One region of the Pseudomonas sp. FG43 genome, then DNA from elsewhere that is predicted to be linked to it. Evidence: predicted binding sites of a transcription regulator. Region 1 holds the regulator's gene; the other holds the start of a gene.
What was found. Region 1 encodes LexA, which represses DNA repair genes until DNA is damaged. Its sites were predicted from a motif close to CTGTNTNNNNANACAG; they were not measured.
Positions count from the first base shown of each region.

Region 2: a site for LexA is predicted at 12,860-12,875, ahead of recN (DNA repair protein RecN). Genes of this name have one in related genera too.

Region 1 covers NZ_JBMDJL010000014.1:29,272-44,052, forward strand. Annotated here, with positions in the region: gene fadB (fatty acid oxidation complex subunit alpha FadB) at 1-1,817, shown strand, start outside; gene fadA (acetyl-CoA C-acyltransferase FadA) at 1,840-3,015, shown strand; gene ACODS3_RS17025 (DUF1653 domain-containing protein) at 3,147-3,383, shown strand; gene topA (type I DNA topoisomerase) at 3,497-6,109, shown strand; gene ACODS3_RS17035 (DUF6586 family protein) at 6,235-6,756, shown strand; gene ACODS3_RS17040 (hypothetical protein) at 6,820-7,053, shown strand; gene sulA (SOS-induced cell division inhibitor SulA) at 7,069-7,539, opposite strand; gene lexA (transcriptional repressor LexA) at 7,549-8,157, opposite strand; gene psrA (transcriptional regulator PsrA) at 8,373-9,089, shown strand; gene nagZ (beta-N-acetylhexosaminidase) at 9,191-10,189, shown strand; gene ACODS3_RS17065 (S-methyl-5'-thioinosine phosphorylase) at 10,199-10,939, shown strand; gene ACODS3_RS17070 (DEAD/DEAH box helicase) at 11,066-13,801, opposite strand; gene ACODS3_RS17075 (CsiV family protein) at 13,869-14,393, opposite strand; gene mfd (transcription-repair coupling factor) at 14,405-14,781, opposite strand, start outside.
Region 2 covers NZ_JBMDJL010000013.1:99,054-113,834, reverse strand. Annotated here, with positions in the region: gene ftsH (ATP-dependent zinc metalloprotease FtsH) at 1-874, opposite strand, end outside; gene rlmE (23S rRNA (uridine(2552)-2'-O)-methyltransferase RlmE) at 1,068-1,718, opposite strand; gene ACODS3_RS16595 (YhbY family RNA-binding protein) at 1,825-2,133, shown strand; gene ACODS3_RS16590 (MFS transporter) at 2,154-2,546, opposite strand; gene greA (transcription elongation factor GreA) at 2,575-3,051, opposite strand; gene carB (carbamoyl-phosphate synthase large subunit) at 3,048-6,269, opposite strand; gene carA (glutamine-hydrolyzing carbamoyl-phosphate synthase small subunit) at 6,407-7,543, opposite strand; gene dapB (4-hydroxy-tetrahydrodipicolinate reductase) at 7,757-8,560, opposite strand; gene dnaJ (molecular chaperone DnaJ) at 8,585-9,718, opposite strand; gene dnaK (molecular chaperone DnaK) at 10,043-11,959, opposite strand; gene grpE (nucleotide exchange factor GrpE) at 12,063-12,626, opposite strand; gene recN (DNA repair protein RecN) at 12,899-14,572, shown strand; gene fur (ferric iron uptake transcriptional regulator) at 14,624-14,781, opposite strand, start outside.

The DNA of each region.
Region 1 (14,781 bases):
ATGGCATCGCACTGGGCGGTGGCCTGGAGATGTGTCTGGCAGCGGATTACCGTGTCATCGCCAGCACGGCGAAGATTGGTCTGCCAGAGGTCAAGCTGGGCATATACCCCGGATTTGGCGGCACGGTTCGTCTGCCGCGCATCATCGGGGCCGACAACGCCATCGAATGGATCGCCTCCGGCAAGGAAAACACTGCTGACGACGCGCTCAAGGTCGGCGCTGTCGATGCCGTGGTCATCCCTGAAAAACTTCAGGCTGCAGCCCTGGACCTGATCAAGCGTGCCATCAGCGGCGAGTTCGATTACAAGGCCAAGCGTCAGCCAAAGCTGGACAAGCTCAAGCTCAATGCCATTGAACAGATGATGGCATTCGAAACAGCCAAGGGTTTTGTCGCAGGTCAAGCCGGACCGAATTATCCGGCTCCCGTAGAAGCCATCAAGACCATCCAGAAAGCCGCCAACTTCGGTCGCGACAAGGCTCTGGAAGTCGAAGCTGCCGGTTTCGTGAAAATGGCCAAGACTTCTGCCGCGCAGAGTCTGATCGGCCTGTTCCTGAACGATCAGGAACTGAAAAAGAAATCCAAGGCTTACGATGCGCTCGCCAAGGACGTGAAACAGGCGGCCGTACTGGGCGCCGGGATCATGGGCGGCGGTATCGCTTATCAGTCGGCGGTGAAAGGCACGCCGATCCTGATGAAGGATATCCGCGAAGAAGCCATCCAGTTGGGCCTCAATGAAGCTTCCAAGCTGCTGGGCGGCCGTGTCGACAAAGGCCGTCTGACACCTGCCAAGATGGCTGAAGCCCTCAATGCGATTCGCCCGACCCTGTCCTATGGCGATTTCGGCAACGTCGATCTGGTGGTCGAAGCCGTGGTCGAGAATCCCAAGGTCAAGCAGGCCGTGCTGGCTGAAGTTGAAGCCAATGTGGCTGAAAACACCATTCTGGCCTCCAACACCTCGACCATTTCCATCAGCTTGCTGGCTCAGGCCCTCAAGCGTCCGGAAAACTTCGTCGGTATGCACTTCTTCAACCCGGTACACATGATGCCGCTGGTCGAAGTCATCCGGGGCGAGAAGTCCAGCGAGGAAGCTGTGGCAACCACCGTTGCCTACGCCAAGAAAATGGGCAAGAACCCGATTGTGGTCAACGACTGCCCGGGCTTCCTGGTCAACCGTGTCCTGTTCCCGTACTTCGGTGGTTTCGCCAAGCTGATCAGCGCCGGTGTGGACTTCGTACGCATCGACAAGGTCATGGAGAAGTTCGGTTGGCCCATGGGGCCTGCGTACCTGATGGACGTGGTCGGTATCGACACCGGTCACCATGGTCGTGACGTCATGGCCGAAGGTTTCCCGGATCGCATGAAGGACGACCGTCGTTCTGCCGTGGATGTGCTGTATGAGGCCAGGCGCCTTGGCCAGAAGAACGGCAAGGGCTTCTATGCCTACGAGACAGACAAGAAGGGCAAGCCTAAAAAGGTCAGCGATCCTGCCGTACTGGACGTTCTCAAGCCGATTGTCTACGAGCAGCGTGAAGTGAGCGATGAAGACATCATCAACTGGATGATGATCCCGCTGTGCATGGAAACCGTGCGCTGCCTGGAAGACGGCATCGTTGAAACCGCCGCTGAAGCCGACATGGGCTTGATCTACGGCATCGGTTTCCCTCCGTTCCGTGGTGGTGCGCTGCGTTACATCGACTCCATCGGCGTCGCCCAATTCGTTGCCCTCGCTGACCAATATGCCGAGCTGGGTGCCTTGTATCAACCGACCGCGAAGCTGCGTGAAATGGCCAGTAAAGGCCAGAGCTTCTTCGGTTAAGCGCCTTCTGAGGAATGAACGTATGAGCTTGAATCCAAGAGACGTCGTGATTGTCGACTTCGGTCGCACCCCGATGGGCCGCTCCAAGGGCGGCATGCACCGCAACACCCGCGCTGAAGACATGTCGGCGCACCTGATCAGCAAGCTGCTGGAGCGCAACGCGAAGATCGACCCGGCCGAGGTGGAAGATGTCATCTGGGGCTGCGTCAACCAGACCCTGGAGCAAGGCTGGAACATCGCGCGCATGGCGTCGTTGCTGACCCAGATCCCGCACACCTCGGCGGCCCAGACCGTGAGCCGCCTGTGTGGTTCGTCCATGAGCGCGCTGCATACCGCGGCACAGGCAATCATGACCGGCAACGGCGATGTATTCGTGATCGGTGGTGTCGAGCATATGGGCCACGTCGGGATGATGCATGGCGTCGACCCGAACCCGCACATGTCCCTGTACGCCGCCAAGGCGTCGGGCATGATGGGCCTGACTGCCGAAATGCTCGGCAAGATGCACGGCATTACCCGTGAGCAACAGGACGCCTTCGGTCTGCGCTCCCACCAGCTTGCCCACAAGGCAACGCTTGAGGGCAAGTTCAAGGACGAGATCATCCCGATGCAGGGTTATGACGAAGACGGTTTCCTCAAGGTTTTCGACTATGACGAAACCATCCGTCCCGATACCACCCTTGAAAGTCTTGCGGCGCTCAAGCCTGCATTCAACCCCAAGGGCGGTACTGTGACGGCGGGTACGTCATCGCAGATCACCGATGGTGCGTCGTGCATGATCGTCATGTCCGCCCAGCGTGCCAAGGACCTGGGTATCCAGCCGATGGCAGTGATCCGCTCCATGGCTGTGGCGGGCGTTGACCCGGCAATCATGGGTTACGGTCCTGTGCCGGCAACTCAGAAAGCCCTCAAGCGCGCAGGTCTGAGCATTGCCGATATCGACTTCTTCGAGCTCAATGAAGCCTTCGCTGCACAGGCCTTGCCAGTGCTCAAGGATTTGAAAGTGCTCGACAAGATGAACGAGAAGGTTAATCTGAACGGCGGTGCTATCGCCTTGGGCCATCCGTTTGGATGTTCCGGTGCGCGTATTTCGGGTACTTTGCTCAATGTAATGAAGCAGAATGGCGGCAATCTCGGTGTCTCGACCATGTGCATTGGTCTGGGGCAGGGCATTTCCACTGTTTTTGAACGCATCTGAGTTTTTCGGGGCCTGTTGTTGTCAACAGGCCTTGAAATGATGCGAGCCGGGGCCGGGTCCCCGGCTTTTGTATTTTGGAAAAAGCAATTTTTTTACCCGTTGTTTCAGTCATGTTTCACGAGGGCAACAGCATGCAATTACAGCCAGGGCTCTACCGCCATTACAAAGGCCCGGAGTACCGGGTGTTCAGCGTTGCGCGGCATTCCGAGACCGAGGAAGAAGTGGTGTTCTATCAGGCTCTTTACGGTGATTTCGGGATGTGGGTACGTCCTTTGAGCATGTTCCAGGAGTCCGTCGAGGTTGACGGCGAGCAAGTGCCACGCTTTGCTTTGGTTCAGGTCGAGCCAAGTCTCTTTACCCGTCCGTGAGTCGGGATCGCACAACAGCCTGTGCTTGACCTCACTCTGTTGCCACTATATATAGCGTGGCCTTTATAAGCTGCACTCCGTCTTTCATCTAGTTTTCAGGAATTTTCTGATCCATGGGCAAATCGCTGGTCATCGTGGAATCCCCGGCTAAGGCCAAGACCATCAACAAGTATTTGGGCAACCAGTACGTGGTGAAGTCGAGTATCGGCCATATCCGAGACCTGCCCACCAGCGGTTCGGCTAGTGCCGCCAAGGAACCTGCCGCAAAGCGTGGCAAGGCAACTGCGAGCGAAGCGCCCGCACTGAGTCCCAAGGAGAAGGCCCGGCGCCAGTTGGTGTCGCGCATGGGCGTCGACCCCGAACACGGCTGGAAGGCCAAATACGAAATCCTTCCCGGCAAGGAAAAGGTGATCGAAGAGCTGCGCAAGCTCGCCAAGGATGCCGACACCATCTATCTCGCAACGGACTTGGACCGCGAAGGGGAAGCCATTGCCTGGCACCTGCGCGAAGCCATCGGTGGAGATGACAGCCGCTTCAAGCGCGTGGTGTTCAACGAAATCACCAAGAAAGCCATCCAGGAAGCCTTTTCAAAGCCAGGCGAGCTGGATATCGCCCGTGTGAACGCCCAGCAGGCCCGTCGCTTCCTCGACCGCGTCGTGGGCTACATGGTGTCGCCGCTGCTCTGGCAAAAGGTTGCCCGTGGCCTGTCAGCCGGTCGTGTGCAATCGGTTGCCGTGAAGCTGGTGGTTGAGCGTGAGCGTGAGATTCGCGCGTTCAATCCTGAAGAGTATTGGGAAATCCATGCCGACCTGGGCACTGCCAAGGGCGCCAATGTGCGCTTTGAAGTCGCCAGGGAAAACGGTGAGGCCTTCAAGCCGCTCAACGAAGCCCAGGCCATGGCGGCTCTGGAAAAGCTCAAGGCTTCCAGCTACAGCATCGTCAAGCGCGAAGACAAGCCGACCAGCAGCAAGCCGTCGGCACCGTTCATCACCTCCACTCTGCAGCAGGCTGCCAGTAACCGCCTGGGCTTTGGCGTGAAGAAAACCATGATGATGGCCCAGCGCTTGTATGAAGCGGGCTACATCACCTACATGCGTACCGACTCCACCAACCTGTCGGCCGATGCCGTCAGTATGGCGCGCACCTACATCGAGACTGAGTTCGGCAAGAAATACCTGCCGGAATCCCCGAATGTCTACAGCAGCAAGGAAGGCGCACAAGAGGCTCACGAAGCGATTCGTCCGTCCGACGTCAATACCCATCCAAGCAAGCTGACAGGCATGGAGCGTGATGCCGAGCGCCTTTACGAGTTGATCTGGCGCCAGTTCGTGGCCTGCCAGATGCCTCCGGCTCAGTACCTGTCGACCACGGTCAGCGTTGCTGCCGGTGATTTCGAGCTGCGTGCCAAGGGCCGCATCCTGAAGTTCGACGGTTACACCCGCGTATTGCCGCAGATATCCAAACCGGGCGATGACGGCGTGTTGCCGGACATGGCTCAGGGCGAAACCCTGAAACTGGTGACACTGGACCCGAGCCAGCACTTCACCAAGCCGCCAGCGCGTTACTCCGAAGCAAGCCTGGTCAAGGAAATGGAAAAGCGCGGTATCGGTCGTCCTTCGACCTATGCGGCGATCATTTCGACCATTCAGGACCGTGGCTACGTTGCATTGCATAATCGCCGTTTCTACTCGGAAAAAATGGGCGATATCGTGACCGGTCGCCTGTCCGAGAGCTTTTCCAACCTGATGGACTACGGCTTTACCGCCGGGATGGAAGAGAACCTCGACGATGTGGCCCAGGGGCAGCGTGACTGGAAGAACGTGCTGGACGAGTTCTACGGCGACTTCCGCAAGAAGCTCGAAGTGGCCGAGGCTCCCGACAGCGGCATGCGCGCCAACCAGCCGGTAATGACCGACATTCCGTGCAAGGTGTGTGGTCGCCCGATGCAGATCCGTACCGCGTCGACTGGTGTATTCCTCGGTTGCTCGGGCTACAGCCTGCCGCCGAAGGAGCGCTGCAAGGCAACGGTCAACCTGACGCCCGGTGACGAGATCGCCGAGGATGACGAAGGTGAGTCCGAATCCCGCGTATTGCGTGGCAAGCATCGCTGCCCGGTCTGCAGCACGGCCATGGATGCCTATCTGCTGGATGAGAAACACAAGCTGCATATCTGCGGCAACAACCCGGATTGCTCGGGTTACGAGATCGAAGAGGGTACTTACCGGATCAAGGGCTACGAAGGTCCGAGCCTTGAGTGCGACAAGTGCGGCAGTGAGATGCAGCTCAAGACCGGGCGTTTCGGCAAGTTCTTCGGCTGTACCAATGCCGAGTGCAAGAACACCCGCAAGCTGCTCAAGAGCGGTGATGCCGCACCACCGAAGATGGACCCGGTGAAGATGCCTGAGCTCAAGTGCGACAAGGTTGATGACACCTACATCCTGCGCGACGGTGCTTCCGGCCTGTTCCTGGCCGCAAGCCAGTTCCCGAAGAACCGCGAAACCCGTGCGCCGTTGGTCATTGAGATTGTGCCGCACAAGGATGAAATCGATCCCAAGTATCACTTCCTCTGCGAAGCGCCGAAGAAAGACCCCGATGGCCGTCCGGCGGTAATCCGTTACAGCCGCAAAACCAAAGAGCAATATGTCCAGACCGAAGTGGAAGGCAAGCCGACCGGCTGGCGTGCTTTCTATGATGGTGGTGTCTGGAAGGTCGAAGACAAGCGCTGACCGAAGTTGCCCGGCGTCAGTCGGGCACAGGTTGTCCAGAGAGGCTCTTGGCGGGGTTGTCCTGTCGGGAGCTTTGGTGCTTGTGGCTATGTTCTTTTTATCTGACCGTTATGGAGAATGCTGCCATGGCTCATGAGCTCTATACCCGCACCAACCAGAAGATCTACTTTGCCGGGCTTGCGCTTGAAGCGCTGGGCAAGGCTGAAAAAGGGCAGGCCATCAATGCTCAGGCGCTGCTTCAGGCCGAGCGTGAAGCTGTCCTGTTTCATTTGTATGGCGCGCTGCTGGGGTTGTGTCATGAGATTGCCGGTTTCTACCGCTTGCCTCAGGCCAATGCGCCTCGTGCCGAACTGCTGCTGACTCAGGAAGTGCTGGATGCCGTGGCGATCCCGGAGATGGCTGAACTGGTCGAGCTGGCGCGGCATCGGGAAACCTGGCTGGCGCAGCTTCTTGCGGCCTACAACGCCTTGTTCGAGCCGCCTCGCGCACCCAAGGCCCCGAAGGGAGACGTGACCCAGCCGATGATTGTCGCGGTAAATCTGGATGATGAGCCTGCATTTGAGTTGGGTCGTGAGGAACTGGAAGGCTGGCGGCAACAACTAAAGGGTCTGGCCATTCGTTTTCGTGAAGGCTTGAGCGAGTGCTAAAACCAATGATCTACAAGCTGGCAGACTGGTACAATGTCGGCCTTTCGCGGAGTATTTGTCCTGATGCCTACCTCTTTTCTTGAAATTGTCGAACTACCTGACGGCCGCATAGAATTGCGTCGTGCCGATGATGAAGGGGCGCTGGTTACCCTTGATTTCTCGGCGGATGCCAAGTCTTTCATGCAGGGTCAGCATGTCGAGATTGCCAAGGCGATGCTGAGCGTAGGTGTGCAGATGGCCGGACGATTGGCTGAAGGTGAGCTTGAGAAGGACTCGGGGCCTCGGGTCCTTCATTGACGACTGGGCAATCAATCAGCCCAGTCGAATATTCAAACTCTGCGCATCCCCGATCCGCGCCGCCTTCACCAGTTGCTGACGAGCAGCGGAACCCAGCGGATTGATCCAGCTGACTACCGTATGACTGCGTCCCAGTCTGAGTGCTTCGCGAGTCAACTCCAGTGCGCTTTGATTTCCCCGAGGTTGCAATAGCAGGATTCGCTCTCTGTTGAGCCCTGCATCCCTTAGCCATGTCTGGGTAAGGCTTGGGGGTGGTGCAATCAGAGTCAGCCAGCGGTCGTTGGTGTCCTGGCTCAGTTCCCGAAGGATAGGTGCCATAAGGCTCAGGCAGCTCCCGGCCGCGCCACGCAATGTCAGTTCACTGAAGGCTTCTGGCTCGCTGCCCCAGGCCTTTTCGGTATCTTCGGCAATCATCGGGGCGAGTGGCTGGGCCAGGAACGCCTCGAACAGTGGTAATTGCGTGTGCGGTGCTTGATGGAACTGCATAACGTCTCCTTAGCGGCGAATGACGCCGACACTCAGGCCTTCGATCACCAGCTCCTGATCCTTGAGATCGACCTCGATGGGTGCGAACTCCGGGTTTTCAGCAATGAGCCAGACCTTGCTGCCTTCACGTTTGAAGCGTTTTACCGTGACCTCGTCGCCGATCCGTGCCACGACGATCTGGCCGTTGCGGGCCTCGCGAGTGGTATGCACGGCCAGCAGGTCGCCGTCCAGAATGCCGATGTCCTTCATGCTCATGCCGTGTACCCGAAGCAGGTAATCGGCACTTGGGTGGAAGAAGGTCGGGTTGATGTTGCAGGACTCTTCGATATGTTGCTGGGCCAGGATCGGGGCGCCGGCAGCAACGCGACCGATGATGGGCAGGCTGTTTTCGTCGGGCTTGGCTTCAAAGCCCGGAATGCGGATGCCGCGTGATGCGCCCGGAGTCATTTCAATGGCGCCCTTGCGGGCCAGTGCCTTGAGGTGTTCTTCGGCCGCGTTGGGAGATTTGAAACCCAGTTCCTGAGCGATTTCGGCGCGGGTAGGCGGGTAGCCATTGTCTTCGAGGCAGCGTTTGATAAAGCCCAGAATCTCGGCTTGGCGTGGCGTCAGTTTGATCATGGCGAGCGCTCTGTCTTTTTATACAGTGACTGGGATTATATACAGTGAAAGCGTGTTGGCAATCGTCCTTTTTATTTTCGTCGCCGGACGGTCGCTACAGTCCGTCGCCTGGAGGCTCGATACGTGACTGTTCGGCCACAATATGAACGCCCGCGCTTGACAAGAGGCCCGGCTGATACGTATGTTTCAAACGTTCGTTTGTTAGGCAGAGAGCCATGGCCCAGTCGGAAACCGTTGAACGCATTCTTGATGCTGCCGAGCAATTGTTCGCAGAAAAAGGCTTTGCTGAAACCTCCTTGCGTCTGATTACCAGCAAGGCGTCGGTCAATCTGGCTGCAGTGAACTATCACTTCGGCTCCAAGAAGGCCTTGATCCAGGCTGTGTTCTCGCGTTTTCTGGGGCCGTTCTGCATCAGTCTCGAACGCGAGCTGGAGCGTCGTCAGGCCAGGCCCGAGCAAAAGCCAACCCTTGAAGAGCTGCTGGAAATGCTCGTCGAGCAGGCTCTGGTCGTTCAGCCACGCAGCGGCAATGACCTGTCGATCTTCATGCGCCTGCTGGGGCTTGCGTTCAGCCAGAGCCAGGGCCATTTGCGTCGCTATCTTGAAGACATGTACGGCAAGGTGTTTCGCCGCTACATGACTCTGGTCAATGAAGCTGCCCCGCGTATTCCGCCTATCGAGCTGTTCTGGCGTGTGCATTTCATGCTGGGTGCCGCAGCCTTCAGCATGTCCGGTATCAAGGCCTTGCGCGCCATTGCCGAGACCGATTTCGGCGTCAACACCTCCATCGAGCAGGTCATGCGCCTGATGGTGCCGTTCCTGGCGGCTGGCATGCGTGCGGAAACCGGCGTGACGGATGCCGCAATGATCGCTGCGCAGCTCAAGCCGCGCACCAAAAGCTCTTCAAGCGCCCCCGCAACTGCCAAGGCCTGACGATTCCTGGATGCGCTCGCATTGCGCGAGGCTCCAGGATCAAGCACCATGCCCGGATTGATTGGCAATGGTGTGTTAAGGGTTTTTCTATGAGTTCTGGCCTGCAAGGCTCCCTGATGGTCGATGTCGCCGGTACCTGGTTGACCGCCGAAGATCGTCAGTTTCTGCGTCAGCCCGAAGTGGGCGGTTTGATTATCTTTGCCCGTAACATCGAGCATCCACGTCAGGTACGCGAGTTGAGCGCGGCGATTCGCGCTGTTCGCCCTGATCTGCTGCTGGCGGTGGATCAGGAGGGTGGCAGGGTGCAACGCCTGCGACAAGGCTTCGTGCGTTTGCCTGCAATGCGCGCCATTGCCGATAAACCTGATGCCGAGTTGCTGGCTGAGCACTGTGGCTGGCTGATGGCGACCGAAGTGCTGGCTGTTGGCCTGGACCTGAGTTTCGCGCCGGTACTGGACCTCGATTTCCAGCGCAGCGCGGTGGTCGGAACCCGTTCCTTCGAGGGCGATCCCGAACGTGCGGCCTTGCTGGCCGGTGCCTTTATCCGTGGCATGCAGGCTGCCGGCATGGCGGCCACTGGCAAGCATTTCCCCGGGCATGGCTGGGCGGAAGCCGATTCCCATGTGGCAATCCCCAATGATGAGCGCAGCCTGGACGAAATCCGCAGCAAGGACCTCGTGCCCTTTGCGCGCCTGAGCAAACAACTGGCCGCCGTGATGCCTGCCCATGTCATCTACCCGCAGGTCGATTCGCAGCCTGCCGGGTTCTCCCGTCGCTGGTTGCAGGAGATCCTGCGCGGCGAACTGCAATTTGACGGTGTTATCTTCAGTGACGACCTGTCCATGGCGGGTGCTCATGTGGTGGGCGATGCGGCCAGTCGCATCGAGGCCGCTCTGACGGCCGGTTGTGACATGGGGCTGGTCTGTAATGACCGGGCTGCTGCCGAGCTGGCCTTGAGTGCGGCACAACGCCTGAAGGTCAAGCCTTCTGCGCGCATTGCCCGCATGCGGGGTCAGGCACATGCCTCGACGGATTATCGCCAGCACCCGCGTTGGCTGACGGCGCTTCAAGCGCTGCGCAATGCACAATTGATCGATTAAGGATTTGCAATGACGGTTTACGCGATTATCGGTGGTACAGGCCTGACCCAGCTTGAAGGGCTGAACATTCGCCAGTCTCTGCCCATGAATACGCCTTATGGTGCGCCGTCCGGCGAAATCCAGATCGGGGATTATGCCGGTCGCGAAGTGATGTTTCTGGCCCGCCACGGTCATCCTCATCGTCTGCCGCCGCATCAGGTCAATTACCGCGCCAATATCTGGGCCTTGAAGCAGGCTGGTGCGCAGGCGATCCTGGCAGTGAACGCCGTGGGCGGTATCCATCCGGCCATGGGTACCGGCCATTTCTGCGTGCCCCATGATCTGGTGGATTACACCAGTGGTCGTCAGCACACCTTCTTTGCCGACGATCTGGAGCAGGTCACCCATATCGACTTCAGCTACCCCTACAGCGAAGCGCTGCGTGCCCGGCTGATTGCCGCTCTGGCGGCAGAGGGTTGCGAGTTCAGTGATCGTGGTGTGTATGCCTGCACCCAGGGGCCGCGTCTGGAGACGGTGGCCGAGATCGTTCGCCTTGAGCGTGACGGATGCGACATCGTCGGCATGACCGGGATGCCCGAAGCAGCGCTGGCTCGCGAGCTGGAGCTGGATTACGCCTGTCTGGCGCTGGTGGTCAATCCGGCGGCGGGCAAGTCCACGGCAATCATCACCATGGCCGAGATCGAGCAGGCGCTGCGTGATGGCATGGGCAAAGTGAAAGCGACCCTGGCGCGGGTGCTTTCGGCGCAGTAGCGTACATATCACTTGTGGGAGGGGCCTTGGCCGCGACGACCAGCTTACAGGCAACACATTTTCAGCGTTGATGATGAAGCTGTCGCGGCCAAGGCCCCTCCCACGAGTTTTGAGCCACCTGGCCTCTTATTTCCTGCCTTTCTTCGGCGCAGCCGGCAGCGGCGCGAACAGCGCCTGCAGGTCTTCGTCCCGTAGCTTCCAGTCACCCGCCGAGCGCCCATCCAGAACGCCTGCCGCCAGTGCCGATTTCTCTTGCTGCAAGCGCTGGATCTTCTCTTCCACGGTGCCACGGGCAATCATCTTGTAGACGAATACCGGCTTGTCCTGACCGATGCGATAAGCGCGGTCGGTGGCCTGATTTTCGGCTGCCGGGTTCCACCACGGATCATAGTGAATCACGGTGTCGGCAGCGGTCAGGTTCAAGCCGGTGCCTCCTGCTTTCAGGCTGATCAGGAATACCGGCAGCTTGCCGTTCTGGAAGTCGTGGATCGGTGTGCGGCGGTCGCGGGTCGAGCCCGTGAGCAGGGCGTAGGGAATGCCGCGCTGTTCAAGCTCTTGCTCGATCAGGGTCAGCATCGAAGTGAACTGCGAGAACAGCAGGATCTTGCGGCCCTCGGCCAGCAGTTCCTCGAACATCTCCATCAGGCTTTGCAGCTTGGCCGAGCTGCCTTGTTTGCCAGGAATCGGCATGTCGTCGTTGACCAGTCGCAGGTCGCAGCAGACCTGACGCAGCTTGAGCAGGGCTTCAAGAATGATGATCTGGCTGCGGGCCACGCCCTTGCGGGTGATCTCGTCGCGTACCTTCTTGTCCATGGCCAGGCGTACGGTCTCGTAGACGTCGCGTTGCGCGTCATTGAGTTCGACCCAGTGAATGATCTCGGTCTTGGGGGGCAGTTCGGTCGCGACCTGCTCCTTGGTGCGGCGCAGCAGGAACGGTTTGATACGGGCGTTGAGGTGGTGCAGCCGATCCACATTGCCGTGTTTTTCGATGGCCGTTCGGTAGTTGCTGTTGAATTCCTTGCTGCTGCCCAGCCAGCCGGGCATCAGGAAGTGGAACAGCGACCACAACTCGCCCAGGTGGTTTTCCAGCGGCGTGCCACTCAGGCAAAGGCGCTGGCGGGCATTTAGGTTGCGGGCTGCCTGGGCTGCCTTGCTGTTGGGGTTCTTGATGTATTGCGCTTCATCGAGAATCAGCACGTGCAGCGGCAGTTTCTCCAGCAGTTCAAGATCTCGTGGCAGCAGGGCGTAGGTGGTCAGGATCAGGTCGTAGTCCTGAAGGTTGCTGGCTTCCTGATGACGATTGGCGCCATACAGGGCCAGGACCTTGAGTTGCGGTGTGAAGTTTTCGGCTTCGTCCAGCCAGTTGGGGATCAGGCTGGTGGGCATGACGGCCAGGGCAGGGCGATCCAGGCGCCCGGCCTGCTTCTCCATCAACAGATGCGTCAGGGTTTGCAGGGTCTTGCCCAGGCCCATGTCATCGGCCAGAACACCGCCGACTTCCAGCTCGCGCAAGGACTGCATCCAGCTCAGGCCTTCCAGTTGGTAAGGGCGTAGCGTGGCGTTCAGGCCTTCGGGCAGGCTGACCGGCGCATCCTTGATATTCACCAGTCGTTCGGCGAACTGTCGCAGCCGGTCGCCGCCTTGCCAGACCAGCGGCATATCATCGAGTTCGGTCAGGCGCGCAGCATCGGCCCGGCTCATGCGCAGGGTGTTGCTGTCTTCCTCGCGCCAGTAGAAATCACCGAGGGTTGCCAGCACTGGCTTGAGGCGGCCATAGGGCAGTGCAACCTGCACCGGCCCGCCGCCACTCTGGGTGAAGTGGTTGAGCTGGACCAGCAATTGCTCTTCATCGCCGCGCTTGGCAACGGCCGAAGGGCTCATCAGTTCCGGGTGGCTGCGCAGCAGGTTGATCAGAATCGGCAGCAGGCTCAGGCGCTCGCCGTTGACGATGATGCCCAGTTCCAGATCGAACCAGTCGCGTTCGGTTTCTTCATCGATGACCGCATACCAGTCATCCACGGGAGTGACATCAAAGCCGAAGTCATCGCGTATCTCGATTTCCCAGCCTTGCTCGCGCAGCCTTGGCAGATCGTCCAGCACAAAATGCAGCCACGCCTTGTCGGTGGGCAGTTCATACATGTCGCCGGCGCTGTCGGGCAGGGCCTTGCTTTGCCGGGTGGCGACCTTGAAACCGATGTCGTTCAGTTGCTGGCGATATTGCCGCTCCTGCTCGCCCTGGCGGCGTATGCGCAGGGTTTCGGTTTCGGTGTGCTCGATGATGTCGCTCTTCTGGTTGACCAGATCGCTGCCCAGGGAGCTGACCAGAATGCTGACGTTGGTCGTGCCAACGGCATAGTGCTTGCCATAGGCGAAGGCCAGCGCTGCCCGATGCTGGATATGACGCTGCATGCGCCCGTTGCGCGGTTCATAGGCGCTGAACTCGACACTGGCCAGAATCAGGCGTGGTACGGGTTTCATATCGTCGATCAGGCGTTCGGGCAGAGTGGCCTTGGGCTCGACGACCTCTGGAGTATGCGAGGCCATGGCGGCTGCAATGGCAGGCTTGTTTGCCGGGTCCTGCAGGAAGTGCATGGCTGCTACGCAGTGCTTGCAGTCATTGTGTACAGGGCAGGTGCATTTGCAGACCAGGAAATTCTTGTAGCGATCCGGGTCCTTGAACAGCAGGGTCTGGGTGTAGAGCTCGAACCCTGAGCCCCGGCAGGTGGTACGAATGATCTGCGGGCTGGACTCTTCGAGTGCGATGCGTTTTTGCAGGGCGTAGCTGTACCCCCGCTCAAGAGTCTGGGGTTTGAATAGCTGTGTCCATGCAGAGGCAAGGACTTTTTCGAGAATGGACGACACAGTTTTAAAAAGCCCTACGCCGTAGCGATGCTCAAAAGAAAGGGAGCGCAGTCGCGCTCCTGAATGCTCAAAGGGGAGAAACTTTTATCAGCAGGGCCAGATTGCTGTTATCCAGATAGATCAGCTCGCCGTTCTTGACCCTGGCGCTCTGTTTCATGCGCTCACTGCTGATCAATATGCCATGGGGATCAAGCTGGTTGATCCAGAAGTCCGCAGAGATATCGGTAAAGCGTGCGATGGCCAGGCTGACGGTGCCCTCTATCGGGAAGTGGCCGAGCTGTTCCTGGCCGCTGGTAACGGCCATTTTGCTTTTTTCGGTGCCGATGCTCTGTTGCCAGGCCTTCTGCAGCAGCACTTGATAAGTGCCGCTGTCCTGAAGTTTTTTGGCCATATCGTTCAATGCAGGGCTGCGCTGGTTGCTGGAGTCGATCCGGCTGGCTCCGGCGCTCCAGTCTTCGGGGGCGAACTGCAATGTTGCGGCAGGCTCGCCGAGCTGGCGAAACAGGATCATTTCCACCTGATACAGGCTGTCGGCAAAGGCTGTCGGGGCGACAAGCGTCAGCAGCAGGATCAATGAACGAAACAGACGCATGGATGAATCCTTCAAGCAGTTTTCGGGGTCAGGCGCTCAAGCAGCGCTTCGATCGTATTGAAGCGCTCTTCGGGACGCTCCATGGGGACCATGAATTTGAAGAGTGTGGCACCTTCGAATTTGTAGCGGTTGGGCTGGCTCTGGATCAGTTTGATCAGTGTCAGCGGGTCAACCGGTGTATCGGCTGCGAATTCCAGACGTCCACCCTGAGGCCCGGCATCGATCTTGCGGATGCCCAGCTGCTCGGCATGCAGCTTGAGCAGCGTGATGCGTATCAGGCTCTTGGTGGGTTCGGGCAGCAAGCCGAAGCGGTCGATCATCTCCACTTGCAGATCCTTGAGACCATCCTCGTCGGCGGCATTGGCAATGCGCTTGTAGAGAATCAGCC
Region 2 (14,781 bases), on a different contig from region 1:
CATCGTTCATTTCAAAGCCATCCATCTCGACCAGCAACTGGTTGAGGGTCTGCTCACGCTCATCATGACCGCCACCCATGCCGGCGCCACGATGGCGACCCACGGCATCGATCTCGTCGATGAAGATGATGCATGGCGCGTGCTTCTTGGCCTGCTCGAACATGTCACGGACGCGGCTTGCACCAACACCCACGAACATTTCCACGAAGTCGGAACCGGAAATGGTGAAGAATGGCACTTTCGCTTCGCCGGCAATCGCCTTGGCAAGCAGGGTCTTACCAGTACCTGGAGGACCGACCATCAGCACGCCGCGAGGAATACGACCGCCCAGACGCTGGAACTTACCCGGATCGCGGAGGAACTCGACCAGTTCGCCTACTTCTTCCTTGGCCTCGTCACAACCTGCCACATCGGCCAGAGTCGTCTTGACCTGATCTTCGGAAAGCAGGCGCGCCTTGCTCTTGCCGAAGCTCATCGGACCGCCCTTGCCTCCCGCACCACCTTGCATCTGGCGCATGAAGAACATGAACACGGCAATGATGACCAGAATCGGGAAGCTGGCGACCAGCAACTGGGTCCAGATGCTCTGCTGCTCAGGCTGCTTGCCTTCGACAACCACATTGTTATCGACCAGATCACCAATCAGACCATTGTCCGCAATGGCGGGACGAATGGTCTTGAAGGTGTCGCCATCACTGCGCTTGCCCGTGATCACGGCGCCGTCCACGGAAACCTTCTCGACCTTGCCATCCTTGACCTGCTGGATGAACTCGGAGTAGTTGAGGGTCTGCGGCTCGTTCGGGCTGGAGAAGTTGTTCATCACCGTCACCAGGACAGCCGCGATGATCAACCACAGGATCAAATTCTTTGCCATATCGTTCAATTAGCTACCCTCTGAAGCAAGCTCCACGCAGGAAGCGTGCCTCGCATGATATTCACCGGCCTAACTTACTACAGAACCTACAGATGTGGCAGGCACCGTCTGTAACCCTTTGTGAAACTTTGACTGCATGATGGTCATACATGCGCCATCAGCATAGCCATTTGAAAAAAGCTATCGACCACCTTCAAAGACGCTCATCGCTTGCAGCGCCTTCGACTGCGCGAAAACCGCGAGCCAGCAGGTATTGCTCACGAGACCTGTCTCGCGACGACAACGGCTTGCGCATCTGCACCTTGTCGAAAAGCTTGCGGATATCCTTGTGGTACACATCAAAGCCCTCGCCCTGGAAGACCTTGATCAGGAAATCACCACCCGGTCGCAAGACCCGACCGGCAAGATCCAGTGCCAACTCGCAGAGGAACATTGCACGCGGCATGTCCACTGCACTCAATCCACTCATATTGGGGGCCATATCGGAAATCACAAGGTCTACCTGTGTATTGCCGACAGCTTCCAGGATTTGAGCGAGAACCGCGTCCTCGGTGAAGTCCCCTTTGATGAAGGTCACATCGGGGATGCTGTCCATATCAAGGATATCGGACGCGATCAGGCGACCCTGACCACCAATCAGACGACTGGTCACCTGAGACCACCCCCCCGGAGCCGCCCCAAGGTCAATGACCGTCATGCCTGGACGGATGATCTTGTCCTTCTCCTGGATCTCCAGAAGCTTGTAGCTGGCACGGGAACGGTAACCGTCCTTTTGCGCCATTTTGACGTATTTGTCATCAAAGTGTTCTTTGAGCCAGTTATGGCTTGTCTTGGAACGGGCCACGGGGCACCTCAAAAATAAAACGAGTCGTGATTAACTGGGCGGTCCCGGACTCGCTCGGGTAAACTGGCCGCCGCTTTTTTACAAGATCAGACGCAGGGGTCAGATTATGCCGCTCACTCAAGAGCAGAAGAAACAATACAAATCCATTGGCCACCATCTGAAACCAGTATTGATCGTGGCTGACAATGGTTTGACTGAAGGTGTGCTCGCCGAACTTGAACGCGCACTGAGCGATCACGAGCTGATCAAGATCAAGCTCAACATCCTCGATCGCGAAAGCCGCCTCCAGACCATCGCAGAGCTCTGCAAGGCCGGTTCAGCGGACCTTGTGCAGGTCATCGGCAAAATGGCGTTGATCTATCGCAAGAACCCAAAGGTAAACAAGCAATTGTCCAACGTCCACCGCGCAAGCTGATTTAAAAAGCCAGGGCGCCTTCAGCGCGCCCTGATGCTCCTTCCCGGTACAGGCTGCAAGACCAGCAACAAGCCGCTCAACGCCAACACCAGATAACTCAGCAACTGCCAATGCAGAGCATCGGCAAACCAGTGCCGGAGCACGTAATAAGCCGCTGACGACATCAATGCAACCGAAAGCAATTGCCCGCGAAAATCCCGCCAGACACTTGCCAACCGCTCGAACCGGACAAGAAGCACCAATTGAAGTAACGCACAGGCCGCTGCAAAACTTACCAGCAAAGCACTGGCGCGATTGGCAAACTGGTCGATGAACAACGGTGCAAGGCCTGTCTGATCAAGCACAGCCAATGTCGCCAGATGCAGCAGGACCAGCCCGCCTACCCACAAGGTCTGGGCAAGCTGCCAGATAATTGCGCCCGCAGGAAACGGGCGCACCCCATCAAACGTGACGGACTTCAATGATCTCGTACTCGATCACACCGCTAGGCGTTTTCACCGCCACCACATCACCCTCTTCCTTGGCAATCAAGGCGCGAGCGATAGGCGAACCGACGGAAATCTTGCCCAGTTTGATATCGGCCTCATCCTCACCAACGATCTGATAGGTAACAGATTCGTCGGTTTCAACGTTGGCGATCTGGACAGTCGTACCGAAAATCACCTTCCCTGTATGAGGAATGGTGGTGACATCGATGATGACCGCATTCTGCATACGGCCTTCGATATCCCGGATACGCGCCTCAACCATACCCTGCTGCTCGCGGGCAGCATGGTATTCGGCGTTTTCCTTGAGGTCGCCCAGCTCGCGCGCAGTACCGATGTCCTGGCTGAGCTTGGGACGAACCACCTTGGTCAGATGCGTCAACTCTTCTTCCAGGGCGCGAGCGCCCTGGACAGTCATTGGGTATTTGATCATGCCTTCAATCCTGCATGTAGATCCTGCAAGCGCCGCACGGTCTTTTCAGGACCGAACTTGAGCGCTTCGCAGATGGCCTCGCCTGCAGCAATAGTAGTGGTGCAGTAAATCTTGTGCTGCAAGGCGTTACGACGAATGGAGTAAGAATCGGCGATGGACTGACGGCCTTCGGTGGTGTTGATGATCAGAGTGACTTCGTCATTCTTGATCATGTCGACCACGTGAGGACGGCCTTCAGTCACCTTGTTGACACGACGGACCTTCAAGCCCGCAGCTTCGATCAGCTTCGCCGTACCGGCGGTCGCCACGATCTCGAAACCGAGGTTGATCAGATCGCGGGCAACACCAGCAACCAGTGGCTTGTCGTCATTGCGCACGCTGATGAACGCAGTGCCGCCTGTCGGCAGAATCTCGCTGGCGCCCACCTGAGCCTTGGCAAAGGCTTCACCGAAGGTATCGCCCACGCCCATGACTTCACCGGTCGACTTCATCTCTGGGCCGAGGATCGGGTCAACACCCGGGAACTTGGCGAACGGGAAGACCGCTTCTTTCACGCTGTAGAAGTTCGGAATGATTTCCTTGGTGAAACCCAGCTCTTTCAGGGTTTTGCCTGCCATGACGCGGGCAGCGATCATGGCCAGGGAAACACCGATGCACTTGGACACGAAAGGCACGGTACGCGATGCACGCGGGTTCACTTCGATGACGTAGATGTCTTCGCCTTGCAGCGCCAACTGAACGTTCATCAAGCCGACAACGCCCAGCTCAAGGGCCATCTTCTTGACCTGCTCGCGCATCTCGTCCTGGATGTGAGCCGGCAGCGAGTAAGGCGGCAGCGAACATGCGGAGTCACCGGAGTGAACGCCTGCCTGCTCGATGTGCTGCATGATCGCGCCGATGACGACATCGGTTCCGTCGCAGACTGCATCGACGTCCATTTCGATTGCACAGTTCAGGAAGTGGTCCAGCAATACCGGGCTGTCGTTGGAAACCTGAACGGCTTCACGCAGGTAACGCTTGAGTTCTTCTTCCTGGTAGACGATTTCCATCGCCCGGCCGCCCAGTACGTAGGACGGACGCACAACCAGCGGGTAACCGATTTTTGCGGCAGCGCGAATGGCTTCGTCTTCGCTGCGCACAGTCGCGTTTGGCGGCTGACGCAGGTTCAGGCGTTCAACCATCTGCTGGAAGCGCTCACGGTCTTCTGCACGGTCGATAGCGTCAGGGCTGGTGCCGATGATCGGCACGCCAGCAGCTTCCAGGGCACGAGCCAGCTTCAGAGGAGTCTGGCCGCCGTACTGGACGATCACGCCTTTAGGCTTCTCGACGCGCACGATTTCCAGAACGTCTTCCAGAGTCACAGGCTCGAAGTACAGACGGTCGGAGGTGTCGTAGTCGGTCGATACGGTTTCCGGGTTGCAGTTGACCATGATGGTCTCGTACCCGTCTTCGCGCAGCGCCAGAGCCGCGTGTACGCAGCAGTAGTCGAACTCGATGCCTTGACCGATACGGTTAGGACCGCCACCCAGGATCATGATCTTGTCGCGGGTCGACGGGTTGGCCTCGCACTCTTCTTCGTACGTCGAGTACAGATAAGCAGTGTCGGTGGCGAACTCGGCAGCGCAAGTATCGACGCGCTTGTAGACCGGGAACACTTCCAGCTTCTGGCGATGAGTGCGCAGGTTCTTCTCGGTAACGCCCAGCAGCTTGGCCAGACGCGCATCAGAGAAGCCTTTGCGCTTGAGGCGGAACATCAGGTCACGGTCGATAGCCGAAAGACCCAGTGTCTTGACCTTCTCTTCTTCCTTGATCAGATCTTCGATCTGCACCAGGAACCAAGGGTCGATCATGTTCATGCCGAAGATTTCTTCGACAGTCAGGCCTGCGCGGAAAGCATCGGCGACGTACCAGATACGCTCGGCACCCGGAACAGTCAGCTCACGCTTGAGCGTGCTCATGCTGTCCGGATCGGCCAGGTCCAGCTTCGGATCAAGACCGCAGACACCGACTTCCAGACCACGCAGGGCTTTCTGCAGGGATTCCTGGAAGGTACGGCCGATGGCCATGACTTCGCCGACCGACTTCATCTGGGTAGTCAGGCGGGCATCAGCCTTGGAGAACTTCTCGAAAGCAAAGCGTGGCAGCTTGGTGACAACGTAGTCGATGGACGGCTCGAAGGACGCCGGGGTCTTGCCACCGGTGATGTCGTTCTGCAATTCGTCGAGGGTGTAGCCGACTGCCAGCTTGGCAGCAACCTTGGCAATCGGGAAACCGGTAGCCTTGGAAGCCAGAGCGGAGGAACGCGAAACACGCGGGTTCATCTCGATCACGACCATGCGGCCAGTGTCCGGGCAGATACCGAACTGCACGTTGGATCCGCCGGTTTCGACACCGATCTCGCGCAGTACAGCCAGGGAGGCGTTACGCAGGATCTGGTATTCCTTGTCCGTCAGGGTCTGTGCAGGCGCAACAGTGATCGAGTCACCGGTGTGCACGCCCATCGGGTCGAAGTTTTCGATGGAGCAGACGATGATGCAGTTGTCCTTTTTATCGCGGACAACTTCCATTTCGTACTCTTTCCAGCCGATCAGCGATTCGTCGATCAGCAGCTCCTTGGTCGGAGAAAGGTCCAGACCACGGGCGCAGATTTCCTCGAACTCTTCACGGTTGTAAGCGATGCCGCCACCGGTGCCGCCCATGGTGAAGGACGGACGGATGATGCAAGGGAAGCCCAGCTTCTCGAGAACGGCGTTGGCTTCCTCCATGGAGTGGGCAATACCGGAGCGCGGGCATTCCAGACCGATGGATTTCATGGCCTTGTCGAAACGCGAACGGTCTTCGGCCTTGTCGATGGTGTCGGCATTGGCACCGATCATTTCAACGCCGAACTTCTCCAGAACGCCTTCGCGCTCCAGATCCAGTGCGCAGTTCAGTGCAGTCTGGCCGCCCATGGTAGGCAGTACTGCATCCGGGCGCTCTTTTTCGATGATCTTGGCAACGGTCTGCCACTTGATCGGCTCGATGTAAGTGGCGTCAGCCATGGCCGGGTCGGTCATGATGGTCGCAGGGTTGGAGTTAACCAGAATGACGCGGTAACCCTCTTCGCGCAGAGCCTTGCAGGCCTGGGCGCCGGAGTAGTCGAATTCACAGGCCTGACCGATCACGATAGGACCGGCGCCGAGAATCAGGATGCTTTTAATATCTGTACGTTTTGGCATGGGGTTGTCACTCAAATCCGTAGGTCAGTCGGCAAGCCGTCTTGAACATTTCTTTGCGGTGACCTGGGTGGCGACAACCGGACTCGCTGTCCGGGGCCACCCTGGGCACCTGCTTACTACATTCTCAAGGCAGCCGGTCAGCGTCGCTTGGCCATGGCTTCGATAAAGCGGTCAAACAGGGGAGCCACGTCATTCGGACCCGGGCTTGCTTCAGGGTGACCCTGGAAGCTGAAGGCGCTCTTGTCCGTGCGCTCGATACCTTGCAGGGTGCCGTCAAACAGCGACTTGTGGATGGCGCGAACGTTGCTCGGCAGAGTCGATTCATCAACCGCAAAACCGTGGTTCTGGCTGGTGATCATGACGACGCCGGTATCCAGATCCTGGACCGGGTGGTTGGCACCGTGGTGGCCGTGACCCATTTTTATCGTCTTGGCACCGGAGGCCAGAGCCAGCAACTGGTGACCCAGGCAGATACCGAAAACCGGAATCTCGGTTTCCAGAACTTCCTTGATGGCCTTGATGGCGTAGTCACATGGCTCAGGATCGCCTGGGCCGTTGGACAGGAAAACACCGTCCGGGCTGTAGGCAAGTACATCGCTGGCAGGCGTTTGCGCCGGAACCACGGTGACGCGGCAGCCGCGCTCGACCAGCATGCGCAGGATGTTGACCTTGACGCCATAGTCGTAGGCCACGACATGGTACGGCAGCTCGGCAGCAGCGATTTCAGGATGGCTGTCGGTCTTCAGGCTCCAGACGCTGGAGCGCCACTCGTAGCTTTCCTTGGTGCTGACCACTTTGGCCAGGTCCATGCCTTTGAGGCCCGGGAAGCCGCGAGCCGCTTCGATTGCAGCCTCTTCGGAAATGTTGTCACCGGCGATGATGCAGCCGTTCTGAGCACCTTTCTCACGCAGGATGCGGGTCAGGCGACGAGTATCGATACCCGCGATGGCAACGACATTGTTGGCCTTGAGGTATTCGTCCAGGGGCTGCTTGTTACGCCAGTTGCTGGATACCAGTGGCAGGTCACGAATCACCAGACCTGCGGACCATACGCGATTGGACTCGGCGTCTTCAGGCGTGGTGCCTGTGTTGCCGATGTGCGGGTAGGTCAGAGTAACGATTTGCTGGGCATAGGAAGGATCGGTAAGGATTTCCTGATAGCCGGTCATTGCGGTGTTGAACACCACCTCACCAACGGTCTGACCGTCGGCTCCAATGGCTTCGCCGCGAAAAATGCTGCCATCAGCAAGGGCAAGTATGGCTGGCTTAGTCAAGAAGACCTCCCGTAAATAAAGCCTGAAAGGGCGTTCGCAGGTTGCAAAAAAGCGGAATGACGTAGATACGTCACCCCGCTTTCTTATCGAATCATCTGCGCGCTTTTAGTGGACACACTAAAGCTGTAGCTTACAGAAAAAGCCTTTTTTGGTCTACCACCAATGAGCCCGAAAACCCACGGAATGCGACAAGGCTAAATCCGGTACTCACAATCAGCGCAGCTCCAGCACATCCTGCATGTCATAAAGACCAGGAGCCTTGCCATCGAGCCACATGGCAGCTCGCACAGCACCCTTGGCAAATGTCATGCGGCTGGATGCCTTGTGGGTGATTTCCACGCGCTCGCCATCGGCAGCGAACAAGACCGTATGATCACCCACGATATCGCCAGCCCTGATGGTCGCAAAACCAATCGTCTGACGATCACGGACACCAGTCTGGCCTTCACGACTATGGACAGCGACCTTCTCCAGATCACGACCCAACGCCTCGGCAACCACTTCCCCCATGCGCAATGCCGTGCCCGAAGGGGCATCGACCTTGTGCCGATGGTGAGCTTCGGTGATTTCGATATCGACATCATCACCCAGCACGCGAGCCGCCGTATCCAGCAGCTTCAGGCAGAGGTTCACACCCACACTGAAGTTGGCAGCGAAAACGATAGGGATCTCTTTCGCCGCCTCAACCAGCTGCAGCTTCTCTTCAGCACTGAAACCCGTGGTGCCGATGATCATGGCCTTGCCCGCCTTGCGGCAGAAAGCCAGATTCTTGAGCGTCACAGTAGGATGCGTGAAGTCGATCAAGACATCGAACTCATCGGCAACCCGGGCAACATCACCCGACAACGGCACGCCGATACGACCCAGCGCAGCCAGCTCTCCGGCATCAGCGCCCACCAGCGTGCTATCAGGACGATCAATGGCAGCAGTCAGCCCGGCGCCCGGCGCTGACAGAACCGCCTCAATCAAAGTCTTACCCATGCGCCCGGCGGCGCCCACCACAGCAATACGTCGCATAACCTTCTCCTGCCGAATCAGCCCTTACAAGTCACCGAAGAAACGCTTCACACCCTCGAACCAGCCACTGGCCTTCGGAGAATGAGAGTCGTCGCCTTCAAGCGAGGTACGGAACTCTTCGAGCAGTTCACGTTGACGCTTGCCGAGATTGACCGGGGTTTCAACCGCGACACGACACATCAAGTCGCCAGCGCCGCCGCCACGCACCGGAGCCACACCCTTGCCACGCAAGCGGAACTGCTTGCCGGTCTGAGTACCCTCAGGGATCTTCAACTTGACCCGACCATCCAGCGTCGGCACTTCAAGCTCGCCACCCAGGGCCGCATCAGTGAAGCTGATTGGTACTTCGCAGTACAGATGCTTGCCGTCGCGCTGGAAAATGGCGTGTTCACGCACATTGATCACAACGTACAGGTCGCCGGTCGGCCCACCCTGAGAACCCACCTCACCTTCGCCGGACAGGCGAATGCGGTCACCGGTATCGACACCTGGCGGAACCTTGACCGAGAGGGTCTTGGATTCTTCGACACGACCTTCGCCATGGCACGAATCGCACGGATCGGAAATGATCTTGCCGTGACCATGGCAACGAGGACAGGTTTGCTGCACGGAGAAGAACCCCTGCTGCATGCGCACCTGACCAATGCCGCCGCACGTCGGGCAAGTGACCGGCGAAGAGCCTTTCTTCGCGCCACTGCCATCGCAAGGCTTGCAGTTGACCAGTGTCGGAACACGGATATTCACGGTCGTACCGCGAACCGCTTCTTCAAGATCCAGCTCAAGGGTATAGCGCAGATCGCTGCCGCGCTGTGCGCCGCCACGACCGCCACCACCACGGCCACCGCCGAAGAAGTCGCTGAACACATCACCGAAAATATCGGAGAAGTTCGCACCGCCAGCACCACCACCGAAACCGCCGCCACCCATGCTCGGGTCTATGCCGGCATGGCCGTACTGATCGTACGCCGCACGCTTGCTGGCATCGGACAGGACTTCATAGGCCTCATTGGCCTCTTTGAACAGCTCTTCCGCAGCCTTGTCATCAGGGTTGCGGTCCGGGTGGTGCTTCATCGCAAGGCGGCGATAAGCCTTCTTCAGCTCAGCCTCGCTGGCACCTCGCTCCACCCCCAACACTTCATAATAATCACGCTTTGCCATAATTCTTCCGCACTCTTGAGGACGTTCGGCAAGACCCTCCTGAGCCTCGCCAAACTCGTTGAGCCCCATACAGGCCCGGACCCAACTCACGTCAATTCAACGATCCTGGTCTTCATTCGACAGCCAGTTACCTGGCTGAGAAAGCGGCAGAACGAGTCGTCACGCAGGAGCATCACGACCTTGCCACATGGCCTGCGGACAAAAATCCGCACGCCGAAATTTTGCTTGTTCCAGACACGCCAACGCGGGAGCAAGCTCCCGCGCGGCGACATCCTACCAGCCACCGCTCGGAACGGGTCAACTGGCTTTCAAGCAAGCATGTGCTTACTTGTGGTCTTTCACTTCTTCGAACTCGGCATCGACAACGTCATCAGCCTTGGCTTTCTCTTCAGCAGGCTGAGCAGCAGCCTCTGGGTTCTCGGCCTGCTCAGCGTACATTTTCTGAGCGATTGGCGCGGAAACCTTGGACAGCTCTTCGATCCTGGCTTCGATAGCAGCCTTGTCGTCGCCTTTGACGGCAGCTTCCAGAGCAACCAGAGCAGCCTCGACAGCAGTCTTCTCTTCTGCGGTCACTTTGTCGCCAGCATCGCTGATCATCTTGCGAGTCGAGTGAACCAGTGCATCACCCTGGTTACGGGCAGATGCCAGCTCTTCGAACTTGCGGTCTTCTTCGCTGTTGGCTTCAGCGTCGCGGATCATCTGCTGGATTTCTTCGTCCGACAGACCCGAGTTGGCCTTGATCACGATGGACTGCTGCTTGCCAGTCGCCTTGTCTTTCGCGCCTACGTGCAGGATGCCGTTGGCGTCGATGTCGAAGGTAACTTCGATCTGTGGAACGCCACGTGGAGCTGGCGGGATCTCGGCCAGGTCGAACTTGCCCAGGGACTTGTTCTGACCGGCTTGCTTACGCTCACCTTGCAGCACGTGAATGGTTACAGCGTTCTGGTTGTCATCGGCAGTCGAGAACACTTGCGATTTCTTGGTAGGAATCGTGGTGTTTTTCTCGATCAGCGCAGTCATCACGCCGCCCATGGTTTCGATACCCAGAGTCAGCGGGCTGACGTCCAGCAGCAGAACATCCTTGACGTCACCGGCCAGTACCGCGCCCTGGATAGCAGCACCCATGGCAACAGCTTCGTCAGGGTTGACGTCTTTACGAGCTTCTTTACCGAAGAACTCTGTCACCAGCTTCTGGACCAGCGGCATACGAGTCTGGCCACCGACCAGGATCACGTCGTTGATCGCGCCGATGTCGATGCCGGCATCTTTCAGAGCAATACGGCATGGCTCGATAGTGCGCTGAACCAGGTCTTCAACCAGAGATTCCAGCTTGGAGCGCGAGATTTTCACGTTCAAGTGCTTTGGACCGGTAGCGTCTGCAGTGATGTACGGCAGGTTGACGTCGGTCTGCATGCTGGAAGACAGCTCGATCTTGGCTTTTTCAGCAGCTTCTTTCAGACGCTGCATCGCCAGCGGGTCACCTTTGAGGTTCATGCCGCTTTCTTTCTTGAATTCGTCGACGAGGTAGTCGATCAGACGAATGTCGAAGTCCTCACCACCCAGGAAGGTGTCGCCGTTGGTTGCCAGCACTTCGAACTGGTGCTCGCCGTCAACTTCAGCAATTTCGATGACCGAAACGTCGAAAGTACCGCCACCCAGGTCATAAACGATGACAGTGTGGTCGCCCTTCGCCTTGTCCATGCCGTAAGCCAGAGCGGCTGCGGTTGGTTCGTTGATGATACGTTTGACGTCCAGACCCGCGATGCGACCGGCATCCTTGGTGGCTTGACGCTGGCTGTCGTTGAAGTAGGCCGGAACGGTGATGACCGCTTCGGTGACGGTCTCGCCGAGGTAGTCTTCGGCGGTCTTCTTCATTTTCTTCAGGATTTCGGCAGAAATCTGAGGAGGAGCCATCTTCTGGCCATTTACTTCAACCCAGGCGTCGCCGTTGTCAGCCTTGGCGATCTTGTACGGAACCATCTGGATGTCTTTCTGTACGACGTCTTCTTCAAAGCGACGGCCGATCAGACGCTTTACTGCGTACAGAGTGTTGTGCGGGTTGGTTACTGCCTGACGCTTGGCGGACTGGCCGACCAGGATTTCACCATCGTTGGCGTAGGCAATGATCGAAGGAGTAGTACGAGCGCCTTCGGCGTTCTCGATAACCTTGACGTTGCCGTTTTCCAGAATAGAGACGCAGGAGTTGGTGGTCCCCAGGTCAATACCGATAATCTTGCCCATCTTTGACTCTCCCGAAACTTTTGATTTGGTTGCCGCAACTGCGTTTACAAATTGCGGTAGCTCTTAAACGCTTGGCCTATAAATGGGGGCCAGACACCTGATTTCAAGCCTGCTCATCAATTGATGGCGAAACAGGCGACGGTGCCTTGCTGACCACGACCATGGCCGGACGCAGCAGACGACCGTTGAGCTGATAACCCTTCTGGAACACTTTCAGAACGCTGTTTGGTTCGACATCCGCGCTTTCCTGCATCGCCATTGCCTGATGATGTTCGGCATTGAATGGCTGGCCGTGCGGGTCGATTGCTTCCAGTTGATAGCGCTTGAGGGTGTCGTTGAACATCTTGAGCGTCAGCTCGATACCTTCACGCATCGGACGAATGCTTTCGTCGTCCGGGCTGGACAGGTCCAGGCCACGCTCCAGGCTGTCCACGATAGGCAGCAGATCGCCAGCGAACTTTTCAAGAGCGAATTTGTGAGCCTTTTCCACATCCTGTTCTGCACGACGACGTACGTTCTGCAGATCCGCAGCAACACGCAGGGACTGGTCTTGTGCCGCAGTCAATTGCTCTTCGAGCACCTGCACACGAGTTGCCAGATCATCACTCGAAGCTGTCTCGCCAGCCTGATCCTGGGTTTGCGCATCCAGATTCTGTTCGTCAGCCATAGTGTTCTCCTCTCAAAAACGTCCGCGAACCCATCTCGCGCTTCTGCCCCCCTATATGGGAACGTATTTTCAGGCTTCAAGGGCCCGACACGATGGATATGTGCATTGCCTGAAAATTTTCCTCTGCCGTCGAAGCGCTGAGCGGACCAGTTTTCATTACTGCCAGGACTAAAAAAGCTCGTTACCCGATCAAATCGAGCTAAGTGCAAGCATTGTCAGAACCAAATAAAACACTGTATAAATAACCAGACAAATCGCTTGGGAGCCACTCCATGCTGGTGCACCTTTCCGTACATAACTACGCCATCGTCGAACACCTTGATCTGGAACTGGATCGAGGCATGAGCGTAATCACTGGCGAAACCGGTGCCGGCAAGTCGATCATGCTCGACGCCCTGGGCCTGACGCTCGGCGATCGCGCCGACAGTGGCGTCGTCCGCCCCGGAGCCGACAAGGCCGATATCCTGGCCACCTTCGATCTGTCCGATATTCCCGAAGCGCAAACCTGGCTGAAAGAGCGCGACCTGGACAACGACGGCCCGTGCATTCTGCGACGGGTCATAACAGCCGAAGGGCGCTCGCGCTCCTACATCAATGGCACGCCCTGCCCCCAAGGCGACCTGAAAGCACTCGGCGAACTGCTGATCGATATCCACAGCCAGCATGAACACCAGTCACTCCTGAAAACCGATACCCACAGACGCCTGCTGGACGAGTACGCCGGCGCGACCGAACTGGCACGCCAGGTTCAACTGGCAGCCCAGCGCTGGCGCCAGACCCGCCAGGAACTGGAGCGACTCTCCAACTCCGGCGACGAACAGCGTGCCAGACACCAGTTGCTCAGCTATCAACTGGAAGAGCTGGAAGGCCTGAGCCTGGGCGAGAACGAGCTGGAACAGCTTGAGCAGGAACACAAGAACCTGACCAACGCAGAAAGCCTGCTGAGCATCTGTCGTCAGGTCGTCGAACAGTGCAGCGAGAGCGACTCGGGCAATGTCCTGAACGCCCTGACCGCCAGCCTGAATCGCCTCGGCAGTATCAACAACTCACCGACAGCCCTGAGCGAAGCCACCGGCCTGCTGTCCAGCGCGCAGATACAGATAGAAGAAGCCGTTGGCGAACTGAATCGTTTCCTGGACCATTTCGACGCAGACCCTGCCCGCCTGCAACAACTCGAAGAGCGCCTGGACAGCATCTATACGCTGGCCCGCAAACACCGCATTCAGCCGACCGAACTGAGCACATTGCAGCAAAAGCTTCTGGACGAGATCGAAACACTCAATGCCAACGATGAATCCATCGAGCGGCTTGAGCACGAACTGGCTTCATTTGCCCGCCACTATCAGGAAAAAGCCAGGGAGCTGAGTGATTCGCGCCAACGCGCATCAACCGAACTGGCCAGCGCAGTCGAGGAAGAAATCCAGCGCCTGGGCATGCCCGGCGGTCGATTCACCATCGAGTTGAAACCCAATACCGGCAACGACCTGCTTCCCCACGGGCTGGAACAAGTCGAATTGCTGGTCAGCGCCAACCCTGGACAGCCACTGAAAGCACTGGCCAAGGTAGCCTCGGGTGGTGAGTTGTCACGGATCAGTCTGGCCATCCAGGTGATCACTGCACAGACCTCCCGCGTGCCTACTCTGGTATTTGACGAAGTGGACGTGGGCATCGGCGGCCCGACAGCCGAGATTGTCGGCCAGCTACTGCGCCGCCTGGGCGAGCGCGGGCAAGTCATGACCGTCACCCATCTGCCGCAGGTCGCCGCACAAGGTCATCAGCATCTGTTCGTACACAAGGTCAGAGGCAGCGATGCGACACGAACCGCTGTATCGAAACTCAACAAGAACGAACGTATAGAAGAAGTGGCGCGCATGCTCGGCGGCATCGACCTGACCAAGGAGTCTCTGGCTCACGCGAAGAAAATGGTCATCACCGCAAAAAACTGATGCCCCACAAAGCACAAAGGCGACCCTGAGGTCGCCTTTGTCGTCGCTGGCTTACGCCTTTTTGTTACGAACGTAGAGCACAAGATTGTGATCCACCAGATCGTAACCGTGTCTCTCGACGATTGCCTTCTGCAGCTTCTCGATCTCTTCGTCGAAGAACTCGATCACCTCGCCGGACTCCACATTGACCATATGGTCGTGGTGGCCGC